Regions from separate parts of the Halomonas sp. MES3-P3E genome, predicted to be linked through region 2. Evidence: predicted binding sites of a transcription regulator. Region 2 holds the regulator's gene; each other region holds the start of a gene.

Region 1 (7,695 bases), on a different contig from region 2:
CCGCTGGAGCCGTCTTTATGGTGCTGCAAGCGGTGATGACGCTGACCTGGGCGGTACCGCTACTGGCCCTGCTGCCTGCCGAGCGCCGCCGATTGCCCGCGCTTCGCCAGCAGGGCCTGGCGATGCTAATCACCACCGGGCTGATGATGACCTGCACCTACGGCCTCGTGCTGATGGCCATGGCGATGACCGATGAAGTGAGCTACGTGGTCGCCCTGCGCCAGCTCTCGATTCCGGTAGGCGTGTTGATGGGCGTGCTATGGCTAAAAGAGCCTGCTTCCACCGCTAAAACACTTGGCACCTTGGTGATGCTGGCGGGGTTGATCATGGTGGCACTGTAGTCGCGCCGCCTGCTCGCTCTCTAAACTAGAGCGCCTGCCACACCAAGTTAATCCCCACTAAGAACATGGCGATGATCACTAGGCGGTAAAACAGCTTTTCATTGACGCGGCTCTGCAGCCAAAGACCGTTACGTACACCGATCCAAGCAACGGGTACCAGCAGCAGCGAGGCCCAGGCGCTAGTCATGTTGACCTCGCCTAACCACACATAAGGCCCCAGTTTGATGGAGTTCACGACTGCGTAGGTCACCGTGCAGGTGGCAATAAAGGTCTCTTTGGAGAGCTTGCGCGGCATCAAGTACATATTCATCGGCGGTGCGCCCGCATGGGCAATAAAACTAGTGAACCCGCAAACGCTGGCGGCAGGTAGCGCCCATCGGGAAGAGATAGGTTTCTTGGCCACGGGTTTCAGCAACATATAGGCCGCAAACACTACCGAGAGAAGGCCCAGCACCAGCCGCACTCCTTGCTCACTCAGGCTGCCAAACAGCAGCGTTCCCACCGTGACGCCAATGAATAACCCTGGCACAAAGCGCCACACTTCCGCGCTATCGTGTTTACTCCACCACGCTTTTACCGCAAACACATCCATCACCAGCAATAGCGGCAACAGTAATCCGGCTGCTTGGGTCGGGCTAATCGCCAGCGCCATCAAGGGCACTGAAAGCGTGCCGAAGCCACCCGCAAAGCCGCCTTTTGATACGCCGGTCAGGTAAACGGAAAATACGATTAACAGCCAAGCAATCACGGTATAGTCGGGGAGCATGAACGCCTCTGGATATTCAAAAAAGTGAACCACAAAAAAAGCCCCGCATTAGCGGGGCTCATCAGCATAGCATTAGATAAACGTTAGCGGGCGAAGTGAGTGGCGACGCCGCTTGCACCATTCAATGGCTTTGATCACAAAATAATCAGCGTCGCGAGCCCCAAGAACGATAGAAAGCCCACCACATCCGTGACGGTGGTGAGAATTACCGCGCCGGAGAGGGCAGGGTCAATCTGTAGCCGTTTCAACACCAGGGGAATGAGGACGCCGGATAGGTTGGCAAGGCTCATATTGATAAAAATCGCTAGCGTGATGACGAGCGTAATCAGCGGGTCGCTAAACCACAGGTAGGAAATACCGCCGACCACCAGGGCCCACACCAAGCCATTACTCATCCCCACCCATAGCTCTTTATTATACAGCCAGCGTTTATTGTTACCGGCAAGCTGCCCGAGCGCCAAACCGCGTATCACTACTGTCAGGGTCTGGCTTCCGGCAATTCCGCCCATGCTAGCGACTACGGGCATGAGAATGGCGAGCGCGACGATTTGATCCAGTACGGCTTCAAACTGCCCGATCACAAAAGCTGCTAAAAAGGCGGTCAGCAGATTAATACCCAGCCACATACCGCGGCTTTTCGCGCTGCGCGCAATGGGGGTAAACACTTCTTCTTCGTCGCTAACGCCTGACATGTGTTTCAACGTCATGTCAGCATCATCTTGGGTGATTTCTAATACGTCGGCAGCGTTTAGCTGGCCGACCAATAACCCATCGCTATCGCACACTGGCACAAAGTGAAGTTCTTTAGAGCGCAATAATGCAGCGGCTTCACTCACTTTCATTTGATCATTTAGGGTGAAAAAATCATCCATGTAATCATCAACCACGGCTTCTTGTGGCTGTTTGATTAAATCAATCAGGCTCAAGGTGCCGAGTAGGCGTTTATCCTTGTCTGTAATCATGATTTGCTGTGATTCATCATCGAGCAGGTGATGAATCCGGATATAGCGTTGTACGGCCTCTAATGACACGCCTTGTTTTACATTGACCGTCTCGGGGTCCATGTATCGTCCCACTACATCATCTTCATAGGCATGAAGGTTCTCAACCTGGGCGCGTATCTCCTGATCCAAGCTGGCATAAACGGTGGTTTTGATCTCTTCGTCGGCGACATCAAGAACGTCGGCGACTTCCTGGGCATCCAAGCCTCTGACTATCTGTTCAACATCGCTGGCAGAAAGATCCTCAATATAGTCAGCGCGAATATCCTCATCGACTTCTGCTAAAACTTCACCAAGCACATCGTCTGGAATGTAGTCCCAAAGTAAATCACGGGTTTTAGCGGGGAACGACTCAAGCGTGCGCGCAATCGCTAATATATCGAGCTCTGTGAATAGCTCTTTGAGGGCAGCGGTATCTTCTTCATCTAATAACTTTTGAAGATACAGCAGTTGCTCCTCGGTATTGGTATATTTTTCATCATCGCGCATAGAGTCCATCCTTATAAACACTCATTTTTAACACAACCACTTGAAAGCTCGTGATGGCTCACTATGGATCTTATCGGCAGGCTTGGTTGAAAGCCATCCCGGCTTTTGGCACGGCATTGTCTGCGCCGGGAGGCGTTGAGTTCTGATGTGCGGCAAGGGCGAGGAAGGTAGGGACGAGGATGGCAGTGACAAAGATAGCAGAGAATAGAGACAGACTTCAGAAGCTGGAATACCGCCTAGTCGAGACTTCAGGTCTCGCACCAGGCGGGCAGTGAATGGGGGATAGAACTGGTCAGATCCTATCCATTCCTAAACAGGAAACTGTAAGCATTAAGCGCAGGCACACCGCCCAGGTGGGCATAAAGGACTTTGGAGCCTGCTGAGAATTCACCGTTACGCACCATGTCGATCATGCCGTGCATCGATTTGCCTTCGTAAACGGGGTCGGTGAGTACGCCTTCCAGACGGGCGCACAGGCGAATGGCTTCTAGCGTGCCTTCGTTGGGCAGGCCGTACTCGGGGCCACCATAGCGGGTATCCAGAATCACGTCGTCATCGGCAATGCCGCCTTCCAGCTCTACCAGCTCAGCCGTATGGCGCGCGATACGCAGGATTTGTTCGCGGGTTTGTTCGGGTTTGGCAGAGGCGTCAATGCCAATCACTCGCTGGGCGCGGCCATCGGCGGCGAAGCCGACCACCATCCCTGCCTGGGTACTGCCGGTAACTGAGCACACGACGATATAGTCGAACTTGAAGCCCAGCTCTTTCTCCTGTTGACGCACCTCTTCGGCAAAGCCCACAAAACCTAAGCCGCCGTAAGGATGCTCGGAGCAGCCTGCGGGAATCGGGAAGGGCTTACCACCCCGCTTGCGCACATCCTCCATCGCCTGCTCCCAGCTGGGGCGGATCCCGATATCGAAGCCAGCATCATCCAATCGAACATCGGCGCCCATGATGCGCGACATCTCGATATTGCCCACTCGGTCATACACCGCATCGGAGTAGTTGACCCAGTTCTCCTGCACCAGCACGCATCGCATGCCCAGGTGAGCAGCGACGGCAGCGACCTGGCGGGTCTGGTTCGACTGAATACCGCCAATCGACACCAGCGTATCGCAACCTTGCTCCAGTGCCTCAGGAATCAAGTACTCCAGCTTACGGGTTTTGTTGCCGCCAAAGGCTAAGCCGCTATTGCAGTCTTCGCGCTTAGCGTATAGCTCTACTTCACCGCCTAAATGTTCGCTTAGCCGCTTGAGGGGGGTAATGGGAGAAGGCCCAAAGGTAAGCGGATAACGTGGGAAACGATCAAGATTCATATAAAAAATCTCCTACTTCTAAGCGAGAAAGAGCGGCATAAAAACTGCCTAGCGAGGGTAGATGTGAAACCTTGGCGTGCTCGCAAATTTTTATATTTAGCATCGTTTTATAGTAAGCGGTGACGTTATTATTTGTGTTGCAAATTATCTGTTTTATAGGCAATAAAAAGTGATATAAATAAAGATAATCGGTTTTAAGTTTTGCTAAATAGCCAATAAGGACACTATTAGTGTGTGCAAAGCGATCGCTTTCGCGCTCAGATGCCGACCAGCCAGCGGGTGAACTGGATCGTATCGACAAGCGAATTCTCAAACTGCTTCAGAATGACGCCACGCTCTCGAATGTGGCCTTGGCCGAGCGCGTTAACCTAAGCCCTGCAGCTTGCTTGCGCCGAGTGGAAAGGCTCAAACGGGATGGGGTGATCAGCCGGGTGGTGGCGCATTTAGACCCAGAGCAACTGCAAGCGGGCATGGTGGTATTGATTGGCGTGGTGCTGGATCGCTCGACGCCGGAATCCTTCGCCGCCTTTGAGGAGGCGGCCCAGAAGGTGTCAGGCTGTATGGAGTGCCACGTGGTCACCGGGGAGTTTGACTATTTCATGTTGGTACGCACGCGGGACAGCCAAAGCTTCAACAGGCTGCATGCTGAACAGTTGCTCTATCTGCCTGGAGTGCGCCAGATCCGCTCATTTATGGGGCTGCGTGAAGTGGTCTCGACCCATAAGGTGCCGATTTAGTGATGTGTTAAGGCGAAGAAGAGGGCTCAGGACGGGTAGCTAACCACAGAGCGATCATTATAAGGAAAGCGACCACACCCCAGCGCAGCCAGCCCTGGTCGAGTGACCAGACCACGATCAATGCACTCAACGCGATCATGCTGACGGCTGCGAGCTTGGCACGCCGGGGAATGGCGCGCTCTTGCTCCCAGGTGATCAGCAATGGCCCGACATAGTGGCGGGAACGGATCCAGACTTCAAAGCGCGGTGAGCCTTTGGAGGCACAGTAAACAGCGATCAGCATAAAAATAGTGGTGGGCATTAGCGGTAAAAAAATACCCACCAGCCCCAGGCTGAAACTAATAGCCGCCAACGCCACCCATATGATGCTGATCAGTCTCATCCTTGCTCCCGATTGGCTCGCTGTTACTCAGTGCATTGCATTCTGTGTTAATAAGTATGGTCTTATATCACGGCTTCGCCATGCAGGTAGTTAGTCTTCATATAAATGCAGATACTCCGTCATCGTCCTGTCATTTAGCTTGTTTAGTGTCTCCTAACGTTCAATCGTTGGCATACAAACGATCAGGGGGAGACCACCATGAGTAAAGAGATCGAAGATCATCGCCTGTTTAACCGCAGTAGCAATCAGCCTTTTGCTGAGGTATTAGCGCGGCACGTATCCCGACGTGATGTGATGCGCGGCGGCTTGGGAGTCGCTGCTGCCTCGATGCTCAGTTTTGGTGGCGCTGCCCAGGCGTTGGCTTCCAGTGGCGCGCAGAAAACGCCTCTGACGCTTGCTTTTGAAGCGGTGCACGGTTCGCTCACCGACGCGATCGTGGTGCCGGAAGGCTATGTGGCCCAGGTGTTGGTGCCTTGGGGCACGCCATTGAACACAGGCGATGCGTGGCAGGCCGACCAAACCATGACACCTGAGCGGCAGGCGGAAAGTGTCGGCATGCACCATGATGGCATGGCCGGTTTTGCCTTGGACGCCGACAACGCCTCGCGTCGTTTCGTGCTGGCGCTCAATAACGAATATATCGACCAAGCCGCACTATGGGCACCTCAGGGCGGCCCCGCCAATGCCGAAGAGGGCCAGCGGCCAGCAGATGAGTCGCGCACCGAGATCAACGCTCACGGTGTCACGCTTGTCGAAGTCGAAAAAGACGCCAATGGCCAATGGTCGCATGTGCCGGGCTCGTCATATAACCGCCGCTTCACCAGCGCAACGGTGATGGAGCTTTCCGGGCCCGTGGCTGGCAGTGACTACGTCAAGACACAGTTCTCTCCGACAGGCATGCAAACCCGCGGCACGAACAATAATTGCGGTAATGGGGTAACCCCCTGGGGAACCTATATTGCCTGTGAAGAGAACTGGCCCGATATCTTCGTCAATCGTGGCGAGCGCTTTCAGGACGACGCCCGCATCGGCATCCCCACGGACAAAAGCCGCTATGGTTGGGACACATCCGCAGGCGATGCCTCCGAGGAGAATGGTGAGTTCGCCCGCTTTGATATCACCCCACGTAGCGAGCGGGCGGAGGATGATTATCGCAATGAGGCACGCACCTTCGGCTATCAGGTGGAGATTGATCCCTATAGCGGAGTGCGGGCCGTCAAGCGGACAGCGCTTGGGCGTTTCCGCCATGAAGGATGCTGGTTAGGCAAGCTGGAAGCCGGTCAACCGGTGGTCTACTACTCGGGGCACGATGCCCGCAACGAGTATGTGTATAAATACGTCTCCGACGCTGCCTGGGATCCCGCCGATGCCAATCGACCCGGCGAAGCGTATGACCGTCTTGTCATTGGCAGCAAATACCTGGACAACGGCACGCTGTTCGTGGCCCGTTTTCATGCCGATGGCAGCGGTGAATGGCTGCCGCTAACACCGGAAGCCCAAACGCGTGATGGCCGCACATTGGCCGCGGCGCTGGGGCTTGCCAGCGATGATCAAGCAGGCATTATCATCAATACCTGTGACGCGGCGGATTTGCTGGGCGCCACGCCGATGGATCGTCCTGAGTGGGCCTCTGTTGATCCTGCCTCAGGCGATGTCTATCTCACGCTAACCAATAATAGCCAGCGCACCGCTGAGGACTCCTCCCCGACGTACACCAACGACGGCGAGCGTCTTGAACAGAATGGCGTCGGTTACGATCTGGCACCGACCAACGCGGCTAATCCACGCGCCAATAATGAGGCGGGACACATCATCCGCTGGCGTGAAAGTCGTCTGCCGAACGCCTTTGCCTGGGAAGTGTTTGTGTTTGGTGCGGCTATCGATGATACGGATAACCACTCGGGCCTGACGGAAATGAACCAGTTTGCCAGTCCCGATGGACTATGGTTCGACGAGCGTGGCGACGGTCAGGGCATTCTCTGGATCCAGACCGATAACGGCTATGAAGGTATCACCGAGTACACCAACGACCAGTTGCTTGCGGTCGTGCCTAATGGTCTCGATGATATTCAAGGCACCGGCCCCGTCATTAACAGTAGCAACCAGCAGCAGCTCAAACGCTTTGCGGTGGGGCCGAACGGCTGCGAAGTGACCGGCATCTTTGCCACACCTGATAAGACCGCGTTGTTTATCAACATTCAGCATCCGGGCAATTGGCCAGCCGACGCAAGCGCCTTGGTGCAAGACGCTACGGTTGCCGCCAGTGGTCAAGTGCGCCCCCGCGCAGCGACCGTGGTGATTCAGAAGCGTGACGGCGGCCCGGTGGGAGTGTAAAAGCTATTAAGTTGCTAATGCATAACGCAGTGATAGCACTAGCGCTTAGCTAATAGTGCCAATTGCTAAAACGAGCGGGAAAGGGTGGGCTTGATTAATTAAGCCCACCCTATAAAACACTTTATAAAAGCATTTTATAAAAAGTTAACCAGCTTTCTTGTTAACGTTCTCTTTCGCTAACGTATTCAACTTATCATCCGCGGATTTTTCTTCCTTCAGCGTTTCGGCCAGGATGTTTTTAGCTTCGGTATAACCTAACTGCTCTGCAAGAGAACACAGCGTGCCATAGGTGGCGATTTCATAGTGTTCTACCTTTTGTGCAGCACCAA
Region 2 (7,695 bases):
CCAATCTCTTCCTTATTCCCGGCGCCGTGGCAGGTGCCGTACTGCTCTGGGATGATCACTACAGAGACGTGCATGGAGATGCCCGTGGCATCGCGCCGCAGTAGCGCTTATTACCTATGCTCGGCTACTTTGCTATTTTTACGCTTTAAATTGCTCTCCTGCCTTCAATCAACAATAAAGGAATAAATGTATGTTCAAACCCATCGCTTGGCTGTGTGTGTGTTTAGTCAGCACTCTCTCTATGGTGGCATCAGTAGCGATAGCCCACGACGTACAAACAGACACGATGCGTATCGCACACCCCTTTGCCATACCGACCCCTCCGGGTGCGGCCAATGGGGCCGCCTATGTGGATATCACCACCTTTTCAGACCCGGTTACCTTGATTGGCGCAAGCAGCCCTGCAAGCAAAAAAGTGGAGCTTCACGATATGCGAATGGACGGCGACATGATGCAGATGCGTCATGTGGGCGAGCTTTTTATTGAGGCTGGGGAAACCTACACCATGCGTCCTGGTGGTGGCTTTCACTTAATGCTGATTGGGCTAAGCGAACCGTTAACGGAAGGTGACCGATTTCCCATCACGCTAACCTTTGCTGAACAAGGTGATGTGGACATTGAGGTCTGGGTACAAAGCGCCCAGGAAGGTAGTGAAGCCGCGGATGGGCATCACCATCACTAAAAAAAGTTGCTGCCTATAAAAAATTAGACCCCGCATAATGGGGGTCTAAGGACACAATATCTGGACAATAACTAACGCTAGCTTCCTTTCCTTTTGCGGGATTCCAGCCTTGGAATTTAACCCTGACCAGCGTTTTGATTGTCGTTTGATTCATTCCTTGAATCGACCTGCATCCCTATCGGTGTGACACGCTTCTGCGTGTCACACCTCTATCGTAATATATTTCAACATAATTGCAAACTTTTGTTACCAAACGTTTCAATCGCCTACGTTATGCGTTAAATATTTAGCGGTATATTCTGCTTGAGCACTAGTACGATGGGACTCTGCCATAACATTAGGGCGATCGAATCCTAGACCACTCATGGATGAATGGAGAGAATAGCCCATTACATAAATACAAAAAGAGATGGAGGAGTAAAAATAAAACAATGTAGAAGTAAGTATTATAAGCTTACAAAAAAGCAGGCAGCAAAAAAATTAGGCCCCGACTAGCGAGGCCCGATATCAGAATAGGCTATAGGTAATAACTAACGTTAGCTTCCACTCCTTGTGCGGGACTCCAACCTTGGAATTAACCCTGACTAACGTTTGATTTCCTAACGATTCATCCTTGAACCTAAAAAGCATCCTTGCCTTTGTAACATCCTGTCAATCTACCTTTCATCCGTTGAAAGGGCATTCTTTGATATCTAAAAAGATAATTAATGATTAGTCCGCTACTGCTATTTTTTACCGATCCTTTTTACAGATACAAACTCTTCGTCATATCGTCAGTACAATGTTTATCTAACCTATCAATACGTCCTTACCTGTTTTTAATATTGCAGCTAGCATGCCAAAAACTCAACAAAAAAATTAAAACACATGAAATCAACAGCTTAATAAAAAAAATCAAGATAAAGCACTCTGTTAACATCGGAATACCAGGCCTAAAAACTGTATAAAAATGGCACATGAGTAAACTCTTACCAATTTTACATGCCAATATTGCACACTTTTACAGGTATTGTGTGAGAGGTCGCTTAATGAGACCTATACAAGACGTGAAGCGGGAAATGAGCAGCGAAAAAGCGCCCCTTTACCCGGGTGGGATTCAATCTGTAATTGCGCATCGTGGCGTAATAGTACGTGCTTAACGATCGCCAAGCCTAAGCCAGTGCCGCCAGTTGCGGTGCTACGGCCTTTATCGACACGGTAAAAACGTTCGGTTAGTCGGGGAATATGGACGGGATCGATGCCTTCACCATTGTCTTCCACATCAATACAGCCGCCGCCAGTCGCGCTAGATTTCCAACGTAAGGTGATGTGGCTACCTGCTGGCGTATAGCGAACGGCATTGAAGGCGAGGTTAGAGATGGCGCTACGAATTTCCTGTTCACTACCCAGCAGGCGTGCATCGCTTTCAAGCGCGACAGTAATGGTATGGCGCTGATTCGACAGCGCCAGCGCATCATCACAAATGCTTTGTAGCAAAGGCCCTAGCGACAGCGGATGGTGATCTTTCCCACCCTGGTCGATTTCCAACCGGGAGAGCAGCAATAGATCATTGACCAGATTTTGCATTCGCTGCGTCTGTTCCTGCATCTGGTTGATGCTTTTACCCAAACGCGGAGGCAACTGGTCAGCAATATCGCTGTAGGTTTCCAGATAGCCGGAAAGGACGGTTAGCGGCGTGCGCAGCTCGTGAGAGACGTTGGCAACAAAGTCGCGCCGCATCTGTTCCAGGCGGTGCAAGCGCGTGATATCCCGAGCCATTACCAGCCGTTCATCGTCGCCGTACAGGGTAATTTGATACTGCAGGATTCGACGCTCGTCAATCGGCGATGTCAGCGTTAGCGGCTCGCCATACTCTCGCGCGTTAAAGTAGCGGATGAAGCTTGGCTCACGCAGTAGGTTGGTAATGTGCTGACCACGATCATGGGCAGTTTGTAGCCCCAGCATGTTCGTTGCAGCGCTGTTCCACCACTCCAGATCACCGTGGCGGTCGAGCATGACCACACTGTCGCGCATCGCTTCAGACGACTCTTGAATACGGGCCAAGGTAGCGCGCAGCCGACTTTGCGTTATACGCTGGCTTTTCTGATAGCGGTATAAACGATCAAACAATTCACCCCACATACCGTGAGCGGCAGGCGGCTCATCGTGAGGATGTAGGGTTAGCCATAAATAAAGTTTGCGTAGCTGCCGCAAGTGATAAAACAGACATACTGCAAGCCCTGCCGCAAGCCCTAGCCCTGCTGAGCCCAATAACCAGCCTAAGCAAGTACCCAGTGTGGCCAGCCACGCTAGACGCCACAGTTCACGGCTCCATAGGCGCACATTTACACCCGTGCAGAGAAACGGTATCCGGTACCCCGAACCGTTTGAATCAGGTTTTGATGCACATCGCCCAGCGCTTTTCGTAAGCGTCGAATATGCACATCGACCGTACGCTCTTCGACATACACATTACCACCCCATACTTGGTCAAGCAGTTGGCTACGTGTGTAAGCGCGCTCTTGATGGGTCATAAAAAACTGCAGAAGACGATACTCGGTCGGCCCCATTTCCAACGCTTTGCCGTGTGCGCTTACCCGGTGACTTACCGGATCAAGCAGCAGGCCATTAATCTCAATCGGATCTTCAACGCCACGCGGCGTCGCGCGGCGCAGCACTGCTTTTAACCGTGCCACCAATTCGCGGGGCGAAAAGGGCTTGGTGATATAGTCATCGGCACCGGCTTCAAGCCCTTGGATCTTATTATCCTCTTCGCCTTTAGCGGTGAGCATAATAATGGGGATCTCGGCGGTGGCTTCTTCGCGCTTCAACCGCCTAGCCAGTTCAATACCGCTGGTGCCAGGCATCATCCAGTCAAGCAGCAATAAATCAGGTTGGTGGTCAACCACCATGGCATGAGCATCCTGGGCGTTATCTGCTTCGAGCACACGGTAGTCAGCCATTTCCAGCGCTACCGCGATCATCTCGCGAATCGACGATTCATCATCGACAATCAGAACGGTTTTGGCGGTCATACCAGAGCCTCACGGTGTGCAAAAAAGCCAGTTCAAAGAAAACAGTTCAAAGAAAACAGTTCAATGACATGTCAGTGACGATAACACCATGACTTGATGACAGTTACATGACAATGGCAGTTACTAACCCGCCGCAGGCCACCAACTTAGCGCAATACCAGCAAAAATCAGCAGCCCCGACCAGTGATTATTCAGAAACGCCTGGAAACAGGGATCCCGCTCCTGATAACGAATTAAGCGCTGCTGATGCAGGAAAGTTGCCGCCATTGCAGCGAGCCCTAGCCAAAAGAACCCACCTAACCCGACCCGCCAGCCTACCCATGCCAGTAACCCCAGGGTAGCTACCTGGAGTAGGCCGATTATCAGGCGATCCGCGTCGCCAAACAGCACGGCTGTCGATTTAATGCCAATTTTTAAATCATCGTCGCGATCGACCATGGCGTATTGCGTGTCGTACGCCACCGTCCATAGCACGTTTGCACAGAAAAGCAGCCACGCTTCCAACGGCACATGGCCCAGCACGGCGCCAAAGGCCATTGGAATTGCCCATGAGAATGCCGCCCCCAGCACCACCTGGGGAAAGTGGGTATAACGCTTCATGAACGGGTAAATAACTGCCAGAAATACCCCGCCCAACGAGAGCAGCACCGTAAACCAATTAGTCAGTAGCACCAGAATAAACGCTGCGGCCACCAAACCAATAAACAGCAATTGAGCCTCGGTTTCGCTGATTCGACCTGTGGCGAGCGGGCGATGCTTAGTGCGTTTCACATGGCCATCGAAATGGCGATCTGCATAATCGTTCACCACGCAGCCAGCCGCGCGCATGACGTAAACACCGGCCACAAAAATCAGCAGTACATCACGGCCGGGTACCCCTTCAGCGGCAATCCACAGCGCCCAAAGCGTCGGCCACATCAACAGCCACGTGCCAATGGGTCGATCCAAACGCATCAGCTGTATAAAATCTGCCACGCGAGCCCATCCCTTCGGCCGCAACAGTGAACGATCCATGCTTACCTCACGAAAAATAAGATGCAGGCGCTAGCCTAGCGCGATGGCAGATCAAGGTCATCCGCCATCGCACGCAAAAAATACTCCTGCACCAATAACGACAGCCCGCCGTGATAAAACACCGAGCGTCGGCCCCAGGTACAGTCACTTTCGATACCGTTCATACAAGCAAATAAGGGGGGATGGGAGGTGGCCTCAAGCGGCCCGCGAATTAAACCTGGCTGACGAAATAACCAACTGCCTAACGAGCGCTCACCTAACCCTTCCAAACGCTGGCCCTTTAACTGAGTAAGCGGGGCGACGGAGCGCGCCACCACCCACGGTGTATTATCTAAACATAGCGCTACTTCACGCAGCCATGCGTAGCGTTTGGGAGCAATGCCCAACGCCCGTGCCTCATCCTCTCGCGGCCAGCCTACGCCCTGGCGTAGCAGCCGAACGCGAAACTGCTTTTCACCTCCTGCGGCTATTAAACGGGCGGTTAATGAGTCGGTTGAGGCAACCCACTGCCACCAGGAAGTACTCATGGCAGGTCGCGCCGCATCAACGGGGCGCCAGCGCGAAAAGTGAGGAGTTTGCCGAAAAGCTGCAGGCGTCACCAAGTTCTCCAGGGCAATAAACGAGTCGGCTAGTGTAACATGCAGCACTAACAGGCTTTTGTTTCAGCGACTTTTTTGGTGTCTGCATGCCCCCCTCACAACCAGAGCTCTCTTCATCCCACGCTGCGCTGGTCATTATTGGCACGGGAATGGCCGGGATTGGCTTAGCCCGCGCACTGCGCCGTCTCGGTGATCAGCGGTCAATCACGCTGATTAGTGCTGACAGCGGTGACGATTACAGCAAACCGTTACTCTCCACCGGCTTCGCTAAAGGCCTAGCGCCCAACAAACTGGCCCAGCGAAACGCTGCCGAGCTGGGCGATGAGTTAAACGCCCGCATCATTACCCACACCCCCGTGGCGGCACTGGATGTGGATAACCGGACACTGCTTCTCGACGCTGGACAAGCGCCCAACTATGAAAAACTTAGCTCTGAAAAACTAAGCTACGAAACACTGGTATTAGCCACCGGCGCTGCCCCCAGGATGCCGTTCAGCATCGACCCCAGCGTAGCCCCACGCTGCTTCACCATTAATGACCTAGACGACTACCGACGCTTTCATCAGGCGTTAGGCCAAGGCTCAGCAAGGGTGGCGATTGTTGGCGCCGGGCTGGTCGGCTGTGAATTTGCTAATGACCTGCACGCCGGAGGTCATCACGTCAGTGTCATAGCGCCTGAAGCTACGCTACTGCCCCGCCTGCTGCCCACGCCACTGGGCAACGCCCTGGGCGATGCCTTCAATGAGGCAGGCATCCGACTCTGCTTAGGCCGCACGATAGATTCACTAACACTCAGCAGCGGTGATGACATCGTATTACGGTTGGATAACGGCGAGACTATCAGCGCCGATCTCGTACTAATGGCAACTGGCCTAACACCGCGTACGGCGCTTGCCGAAGCCGCGGGTCTTAACGTATCGCCGAGCGGCATACACGTTGACCGCCAACTGCGTACTTCACACCCCGATATTTACGCCCTGGGCGATGTCGCCTGCGTCGATGGCGTTAACGCCATGTACGTGCAGCCGCTGCAAGCGAGCGCCAAGGCATTGGCGGCAACGCTTGCGGGCACTCCCACGTCGGTCAGCTTTGGCGCTTGGCCAATAGTCGTTAAAACACCCCTGCTGCCAGTGGTCGCCTATCCGCCAACCACCCCACCTGAACGCTGGCGAATTGAAGGCGAAGGTGGCGATATCAGTGCGTTAGCCGAAAATAAAGACGGACGTTTGATTGGTTTTGCGTTGACAGGGGGCTGCGTGAGAAGGAAAGTGGAGCTTTCCAGAGCAGCACCTACGCTGCTAGGCTGATTTTCGTCGCGTTCACGACTAGGCTAGAGAAGCTACCTAGTGCTAATGACGCGCCCAACAACCTGCATTTGCTTTACGCTCGATTCTTTAACAAAAGTTCGATTGTTTACTAAAGGGAGATTTCTTATGCGCAAACCTGAACTCGCTGCTGCCATCGCTGAAAGTGCCGACCTGTCAAAAGACAAAGCAGGCCAAGTACTGAACGTTATTTTGGATGAAATCACTAACAGCGTTGCTAAGGGCGAAGATGTCGCTCTGATCGGCTTTGGTACCTTTACGGTACGTGAGCGCGCAGCACGTACTGGTAAAAATCCACAAACCGGTGCCCCACTACAAATTCCGGCCAGCAAAAATGTTGCCTTTAAGCCAGGCAAAGGACTTAAGGACGCCGTTTCCTAATGAAGCTCAAGCTGACGCTGTGGCTACTGGGCATATTGCTCAAACGTGCCCTGCGCCGCAAGCCGCGCTTTCGTGAACAGTTAGAACGCATGCGCGGCCTGGACTGGGGAATTGCCACGGAAGATCTAAGCATAGCCCGCCACTACCGGATGACGCCGAAAGGTATCAGCACCGGTAAAGGGCTGCCCGTCGACTTAGACCTTGAACTGCGTTTCCGAGACCAAGCCACCGCGTTAAAGGTGCTCAAAAAGCCAACTCAGCAGGCCTTTCTTGACGGCATGATGAGTGGCAACGTGCGTTTAGTGGGCGACTCCGCCGATATGAACAAGCTGCAGAAGCTGCTCAAATATTTGTAGCCCAGTATTTGCAGTATTGAGCGATCAGCAAAGGGTAAACCAGGCAGAGGTATAACAGCTATCGATGGACATACCTCATCAACGCTTAGTGTACTTCCGCGTTACCCTGGAGTCTGGTTCAGTGCGCCGTGCTGCGGCGCGTCTGGACATTGCTCCCTCGGCAGTCAGCAGGCAAATTTCGCTGCTGGAAGAAGCCTTGGGAGCCACCCTCATGGAGCGTCAGCGCGGCGGCATTTCACCGACCCCGGTCGGTGAAATGCTGCTTGAATACTGCGAACGTCGCGGCGCACTGGACGAAGGCTTTATCGCGTCACTTGAAGCCTA
Region 3 (7,695 bases), on a different contig from region 2:
ATCGGCGTGATTAAAACCGATCAGTAAATAGGAGGTAATACTGGTCAGTTCCCAGAAAATAAACAGTGTAAATAGCCCGTCCGCTAACACCAGCCCTAGCATTGAGACCATAAAGGCGACGAGTGCAATATGAAAACGTGCGATATCGGGATGATCTTTTAAGTAACCACCGGCATACACCAGCACGCAGGCGCCCATGACGGTGATCAATAGCCCAAATAGAAGTGACAAACCATCCAGCAGGAAAGTAAGGCTGATACCCAGGGAAGGCACCCACTGCCACTCCAACAGCAAGCTGCCGTTCTCAATGATTTCAGGGGCTTGTAGTAACAGCCAGGCCGCTAACCCTGCTGGGAAAAGCGCCAGTACAAGACTGGTGCGATGCCCAAACCAACGATGCAGTAGCGGTGACGACGCGGCCAGCAAAAACCCCATTAAAACGGCAAGTTGCATCTGGCGAAATCTCCTGAAAAATGAAAGGCTCACCTTGGAGGTTGAGGCGAATACCCAGGCATCATGCCCTGTCACTGGCATGCCAGCGTTGAAGTAGTGTGATTCTAAAGTTGTACACCTTATAACAGATGGTTTTGACTGACCAGTCAAACGCTTAAACGCAAACAGCCGCTGGCGAACAAAAACTCGTCTGCGGCTGTTGTCAAGAAATGACTATAGCAAATAAGGTGTTACACGTTAGGCAATAGACAACCAACCCGCTAATTCATTATTGATAACTCTTAGTAGCGCTTCGATATGGTCGTCGCGATCATTCAGGCAAGGAATGTAGCTAAACGTCTCTCCGCCCGCTTCCATAAAGCTATCGCGAATCTCCTCTTCGATCTCTTCCAGGGTTTCGACACAATCTGACGAGAAAGCCGGCGACATAATCGCAATATGTTTATGCCCCTGCTTGGCAAGCTCCGCTACATGCTTGACGGTTTGCGGGCCAACCCACTTTTCAGGGCCAAACTGTGACTGGAAGGCGGTATCGACCTCCTCTTTGCTGAAACCAAGCTTCTCACGCAGCAAACGAGTGGTTTTCTGGCACTGGCAGTGGTAAGGGTCTCCCTCCATCAAGTAACGCTCGGGCACCCCATGGTAGCTCGCGACAAGCTTGGTGGGCCGGGTCGCAAAACCGTCATAGGCTTCTTGTACCGAGTTAGCCAACGCCTGAACATAGGCAGGATGGTCGAAATACGCGGGCACTGTGCGAATGTATGGCTGCCACTTCATTTTCATCAACGTACGAAATGCTTCGTCGTTAGCCGTTGCCGTTGTAGGAGAACCGTACTGAGGGTAGAGGGGGAAAAAGACGATTTTTTCACAGCCCTTCTCTTTCATTCGGGTCAACACGCTTTTAGTAGAAGGGTTGCCATAGCGCATGCAAAAATCGACTTCGACATCGTCACCATAGAGTGCTTTCAGCCGCGCCGTCATTTTTTCGGTTTGAGCCCGGGTCGTGGTTAACAACGGACTCTCATTTTTTTCGTTATTCCAAATACTACGATACGCCTTACCCGACGAAAAAGGACGCTTAGTCAAAATAATCAACTGCAGCAGTGGCTGCCATTTCCAACCGGCATAGTCGACCACGCGCTTATCGGACAGGAACTCATTCAAGTAGCGACGCATTGACCAGTAGTCGGTGGCATCCGGTGTTCCCAAGTTCGCGAGCACAACACCGACCTTGGCACGCGGCACCGACGGGTGATCACTAGGTGCATGGGCCAACCGACCCTCGGCCGGTTGATCCTTGACGACATTTTCGGTCATTACACTTGCTCCTGGAAAATAACGGTGTCACTGATCACTAATACAATTTATGAATACCAGAGGGCTAAATCCTATCACTTTTCGGCAAAGCGGCGGCATAAAGTTATACTATTGACATCATTTGTATAACTACAGGCCAACTCATGTCTAAGCCTCTGCTTCTAGTACTCGGCGACCAGCTCTCTTTTTCACTCACAACGCTGCAAGAAGCCCCCACCAATGCGGTCGTTGCTCTGTGCGAAGTCGCTGAAGAAGCACGCTATGTGCCTCATCATATTCACAAAATCGCCCTTTTTTTGGCCGCCATGCGTCACTTTGCCCAGGCACTGCGTGATAAGGGTTTCCAAGTCCATTACAGCGCCCTGGATGATGCCGATAATTGCCACTCCCTCATTGAGGAAGCCGAGCGTATAGCCGCACAGTATGGCTGCGACGAGATACGCGTTGCGCGGCCTGGAGAGTGGCGGCTGTGGAAGACGATGCACCAGCGTGAAGACGCCACGATTCCCTGGCGGCTTCTTGAAGATGAGCGTTTTTTTACGACGCCCAGCGATTTTAGCCAGTGGGCAAGTGGCCGCAAACAGTTAAGACTTGAGTATTTTTACCGTGAACAGCGCAAGCGGACCGGATTCCTGATGGAGGGCGATGAGCCTGCTGGCGGCAAGTGGAATTTTGATCACGATAATCGCCAGCCCATCAAGTCAGCGCTTGAGTTTCCTGAGCTGCCACAACACCGCCAAGACAAGCTTACCCAAGACGCTCTGGCCGATGCGGAACGCCACTTTAGTGATCATATGGGCACACTGACGAACTTTAACCTTCCGGTGACCCGTAAGCAGGCATTAGTGGATCTTAAGCACTTTATGCAGCATGGATTGGCTCAGTTTGGCCGCTATCAGGATGCCATCAGCGATTCCGCACCCTATTTGTATCACTCGCGACTCTCTGCCGCGATGAACATCGGCCTACTGTCTCCTCATGAGGTTTGCGAAGCCGCAGAGCAGTGTTATTACACCGGTGAAGCCCCGATTAATGCGGTTGAAGGATTTATCCGTCAAATTCTTGGCTGGCGCGAATACGTGCGCGGGCTCTACTGGACACAGATGCCCAGCTACAAAAGCGCCAACCCACTAGGCTTTAAGCGCGAACTACCAGCCTTTTATTGGGACGCAGACACCGATATGCGGTGCCTAAATCGCGCCGTTCAAATGACCATCGACAATAGTTACGCCCATCATATTCAACGGCTAATGGTCACTGGCAACTTTGCCCTCCTCTGTGGCGTCAAACCGGAAGCTCTGTGCGATTGGTACTTAGCGGTTTATGCCGATGCCAGCGAGTGGGTGGAACTGCCTAATACCTTGGGCATGGTACTCCATGCCGATGGTGGCTTAATGGGCTCCAAGCCCTACTGTGCCTCGGGTAAATATATCGACAAAATGTCAGATCACTGCCAGCACTGCCGCTACTCGCCAAAACAGGTCATCGGCCCCAACGCCTGCCCTTTCAATAGCCTTTACTGGCATTTCCTTGAAGCCAATGCGGAGCGATTAAATAAAAACCCACGCATGAAGCTAATCTACGGCTCCCTGAGGCGCATGACCGATGAGAAGCGTGAAGCTATTCGCCAGCAGGCTGAAAACTTTTTATCACAACTGGAGACATCACCAGGCTACGGGCAATCCTGCCACACGGCAGGCTATGCAATATCCACAACCGAACGCCAATAAGGAATAACAATGAGCCGCTACTCACCACTGAAGGCATCGCTCCCTGTTACGCTGTTTCATGACGGCCACTGCCCTTTTTGTCAGCAAGAAGTGGCATGGCTTAAAAAGCATCGTCACCAGGAACGCATCGCACTGGTAGATATCCAGGCCAGTGACTTTAACGCTCAGGCGTACGGGCAGGAATTTAATGCGATGATGGGCCAACTACATCTACAAGATAGCCAAGGAGAGTGGTATATCGGGATGGATGCCAGCCGTGCCCTCTATGCAGTGTTGGGCTACCGGCGACTGGTGAAGATTTCATGCTTACCGGGTGTACGCGGCGTGATGAATGCCGGTTACCGTTATTTTGCCCGTCGTCGAATACGAATCGGGCGGTGGTGGGAAAAGCGTAAAGCTAAGAGTTAACGATTTATACGTGAAGCGTTTGGGTTAGCGCGTAAACTTAAAATACTAACGGCATACGCGATGTAAGCGGCTCGCTGTAATGAGCGTCACGACCAATTACTTCATCGTGCGGCACGTGCTGTACTAAGTAAGCGCGGTGAATGCCAGCCCGTTTGAGTTCCATATAGGCATCATCCAGCGAGCGAAATAGCATTGGCTTAGAACGCTGCATCAGCATATGGCGCTCGCCTTCAACATCTTCCAGCTCAACCTGATAAAAACGGCTACCCGAATGGGTAATCACGCGAATTTCAAAGTTGTCGTGGCTGGCGACAAACTGCTTAAGATCCTTCAGTTCCATGGTTCCCTCCTGTTATTTGTCTATGTCATCAAGTATGGCATCAGGGCACAGCATGACTGCACCCTATGACGTTCCTGTTGCCCTGTTGTTGCAGTGTTGTGACATCCATTAAAAGATAGACTCACAATAGTGGGTTATTCAACAACTGATTTCTTAACCACTAATTTTCAACTGCATTCGAGGGCAATAGCGCAAGAGAGTTCCTGACCGAAGCGTCAAGAAGTCGTTATTTTACTGGTATTCAGAAGGGTCGATGGCTTTGCCAAGTGAATTACGGTCAATCCAGTTGCCGCCTTTGGTCTCTTTGTAGCGAAACACGACCTTATCCCCCACCTTAACGGGCAGCTCTCCATCTTCGGTTTGATAGCTGTACTTTTCTCCCTCCACGACCAAATGGTAGCGATAAAGATCTGGCATACCTAACCACTCTTTGAAAGGCCCTTCACGCTCAAGTGCTTCAAGCTCACCGCGACCTTCTAGCTTAGGAAGACGCTGCCGATTACCGCGCCGAAATCCACCTGCCATTTGCTACTCCCGTTTATTTGCATATCATGGGTGGGGCATTATACGAGCTCGCTCCCCATCCTCAAGTGACTCATCACAAAGCTGGCTTTGAAGCCGGTCTTCCCAAACCAGCCTGTAAAAACCTAGTCGCCGAATGCTTGACCGTAGCTATCCGGGGCCAAATCCTCGAAGCGGGTATATTTACCGATAAACGCCATGTGAACGGTGCCGATCGGGCCGTTACGCTGCTTACCAATAATTAACTCCGCGATACCTTGGTTATCGGGGTTATCTGGATTATAGACTTCATCGCGATAAACGAAGGCAATGACGTCCGCGTCCTGCTCAATGGCGCCCGACTCACGCAAATCCGACATGACTGGCCGTTTATTCGGACGCTGCTCCAACGAGCGGTTCAACTGGGAAAGTGCCACGACTGGACAATTAAACTCTTTCGCCAAGCCCTTCAACGAGCGCGAGATTTCAGAAATTTCACCGGTACGGTTTTCATTGAAGCCGGGGATCTGCATTAACTGAAGGTAATCGATCATCACCAGTGCAATATTGCCATGCTCACGCACCACCCGACGCAACCGTGAGCGCATCTCATTTGGCGATAAGGCCGCGGTATCATCGATAAACAGCTGTTTGTCTTTGAGCAGATTGACGGCGGAGGTTAAGCGCGGCCAATCCTCATCTTCCAACTGCCCGGTACGTACGCGGGTTTGGTCAATCCTACCCAGCGATGAGAGCATCCTCAGCATCAGGGATTCGGCGGGCATCTCCATAGAGAAGACCATGACCGGCTTGTCGCTGGAAATAACCGCATGCTCAACCAGGTTCATCGCGAAGGTGGTTTTACCCATGGAGGGACGACCTGCAATCACCACCATATCCGACGGCTGGAGACCAGTGGTCATCTCATCCAAGTCACGGAAACCGGTGGAAAGCCCGGTCATTTCACCTTTCAGGTTAAACAGCTCATCAATGCGATCAACGGCTTTGGTCAGCAAATCGCTCATACCGATAGGACCGCCGGTTTTAGGACGCTCCTCGGCAATCTGGAACACTAACCGTTCCGCTTCATTGAGCAATTCATCCGCCGGACGCCCTTGAGGGGAAAAAGCGCTATCGGCGATTTGGTTAGCAGCCCGGATCAATTTACGCAGCGTTGCCCGCTCACGCACGATATCGGCGTAGGCGCGAATATTACTGGCAGAGGGCGTGTTACGCGCAAGCTCGGCTAAAAACGCTAACCCACCGACCGTATCCAAGTGATCCCGCGCTTCCAGCGCTTCGGAAAGCGTTACCACGTCCAATGGCTGACCGGATTCAGCCAGATGAATCATCACGTTGAACACTAAACGGTGCTCATAACGGTAGAAATCATCCGCCACCAAGCGCTCTGAGACGTTATCCCAGGCTTGGTTATCCAGCATTAGCCCGCCTAATACCGACTGCTCCGCCTCCAGAGAGTGCGGCGGCAGTTTTAGCGCTGCCGTTTCTTTATCAGCAGAAGGCTGGTCCTGCATAGCGAGCTCCTTTAAATACTACAGCGTAGCCAATAATGAAGAGGGGTATCTTAGCCGGAGCGAGGACGTTCGACCACCGACATCACAGCCAATCTAGACATTGTCTGAAAAACGCCAAACCGTAATAGACCAGGCGGATTTATGACACTATCCAGCACTACCGTCTTGCAGCACAGGCGTCAGAAATAACAAAAGGCGCGGGTTTCCCCGCGCCTTTTGAGGCGTTCGTGCCAGTACAGTGAGTGACCAAGCACTAAATACTTACTTGGCACTTATCTCGTACTTAAGTAGCACTTACTTAATTACTCTGCAACTACTACTACACGTACAGTCGTATTCACTTCAGCGTGCAAGTGAATAGCAATGTCGTATTCGCCAGTTTGGCGAATCGGCCCTGTCGGCATACGCACTTCGCTCTTGGCAATATCGATGCCAGCAGAGGAAATGGCGTCAGCCAGGTCACGCGGACCAATAGAACCGAACAGCTTGCCTTCGTCGCCTGCTTTGGAAACCAAAGACAGCTCGATGTCGTTTAGCTGCTCAGCGCGCACTTCGGCTTCTGCCTTGCGCTCAGCGGCTTGCGCTTCGAGCTCAGCACGCTGTGCTTCAAACGCTTCGATGTTGTCTTTGGTGGCCGGTACGGCTAAGCCGTAAGGCACCAAGTAGTTACGACCATAACCAGGCTTCACGGTGACTTTGTCACCCAGGCCGCCCAGCTTACCAATGTTGTCGAGCAGAATGACTTCCATCTCGTAAACCTCTTGTCAGTTGCTGCGGGCAAGGCGTGCGCGAACGTTCGCGAATGTATCAATCAGCCCCAACAGCAGCACAATGAGAATCGTGGGCCAGGTCGTGATTAGCAGCACATAAAATGCTACCAGCCACAGCCCGTTCATCCCCTTTATTCCAATAAACCCATGCACTAACGCAACGCCAGCTACCAACAGCGGAATCCAACCAAGCATCGCCAGCGCGTGTGCGCCCAGCAGCATGCCTATCACTCCAATGACGACCAATACGGCCAGCTCTTTGGGTGTTAAGCGTAGTGCATGAAACTCTTCGCGAAAGCCACCTGGGTTATACAACCCAGCTTGCCAACTACGCGCAAGCGCTAAACACACTATTGCTGCCAACAGTACGACGAGCCCAGTCACCCCACCCACCACTAACGCGGCGATGGTTTGGGTATCGTAGCCCTGATTGGCGAATTCCGTGAGCATGCGGTCCACTTCTTCTGAACCTTCCCGCAACTGCTCAAGCATTAACTCTGTGCCGCCTGGTGGGCTGAAGATGCCAAGCTGAACCATGACAGCGGCGACCAACGTCCCCACAATCAACGTTTCACCCCAACGCATCCTCTCGCGCAGGATAACGGCCATCAGCGTTACCAGCAGTATGCTAGCAAGCGGAA

What was found. The regulator PhoB, encoded in region 2, activates phosphate uptake and scavenging genes when phosphate is short. The targets are predictions, from matches to a motif close to TGTCATANNNNTGTCANA.
Region 1: the regulator PhoB is predicted to act here: its motif matches at 5,150-5,167, upstream of CXF87_RS09450 (PhoX family protein).
Region 3: the regulator PhoB is predicted to act here: its motif matches at 4,335-4,352, upstream of CXF87_RS19190 (DUF6482 family protein).

The regions. Positions count from the first base shown of each region.
Region 1 is NZ_PJBT01000030.1:16,340-24,034, forward strand. It holds gene CXF87_RS09420 (EamA family transporter) at 1-341, shown strand, start outside; gene CXF87_RS09425 (sulfite exporter TauE/SafE family protein) at 367-1,107, opposite strand; gene mgtE (magnesium transporter) at 1,242-2,597, opposite strand; gene CXF87_RS09435 (1-aminocyclopropane-1-carboxylate deaminase) at 2,897-3,913, opposite strand; gene CXF87_RS09440 (Lrp/AsnC family transcriptional regulator) at 4,144-4,650, shown strand; gene CXF87_RS09445 (YbaN family protein) at 4,658-5,032, opposite strand; gene CXF87_RS09450 (PhoX family protein) at 5,231-7,366, shown strand; partial or broken gene CXF87_RS09455 (YciE/YciF ferroxidase family protein) at 7,511-7,695, opposite strand, start outside.
Region 2 is NZ_PJBT01000182.1:147,748-155,442, forward strand. It holds gene cysZ (sulfate transporter CysZ) at 1-104, shown strand, start outside; gene CXF87_RS13310 (copper chaperone PCu(A)C) at 191-682, shown strand; gene phoR (phosphate regulon sensor histidine kinase PhoR) at 1,718-3,004, opposite strand; gene phoB (phosphate regulon transcriptional regulator PhoB) at 3,007-3,696, opposite strand; gene ubiA (4-hydroxybenzoate octaprenyltransferase) at 3,820-4,710, opposite strand; gene CXF87_RS13330 (chorismate--pyruvate lyase family protein) at 4,746-5,357, opposite strand; gene CXF87_RS13335 (NAD(P)/FAD-dependent oxidoreductase) at 5,396-6,616, shown strand; gene CXF87_RS13340 (HU family DNA-binding protein) at 6,743-7,015, shown strand; gene CXF87_RS13345 (hypothetical protein) at 7,015-7,371, shown strand; gene CXF87_RS13350 (LysR family transcriptional regulator) at 7,436-7,695, shown strand, end outside.
Region 3 is NZ_PJBT01000191.1:60,561-68,255, reverse strand. It holds gene CXF87_RS19210 (putative monovalent cation/H+ antiporter subunit A) at 1-453, opposite strand, end outside; gene hemH (ferrochelatase) at 691-1,770, opposite strand; gene CXF87_RS19200 (cryptochrome/photolyase family protein) at 1,914-3,500, shown strand; gene CXF87_RS19195 (thiol-disulfide oxidoreductase DCC family protein) at 3,510-3,908, shown strand; gene CXF87_RS19190 (DUF6482 family protein) at 3,946-4,248, opposite strand; gene CXF87_RS19185 (hypothetical protein) at 4,480-4,773, opposite strand; gene dnaB (replicative DNA helicase) at 4,896-6,284, opposite strand; gene rplI (50S ribosomal protein L9) at 6,587-7,033, opposite strand; gene CXF87_RS19170 (hypothetical protein) at 7,049-7,695, opposite strand, start outside.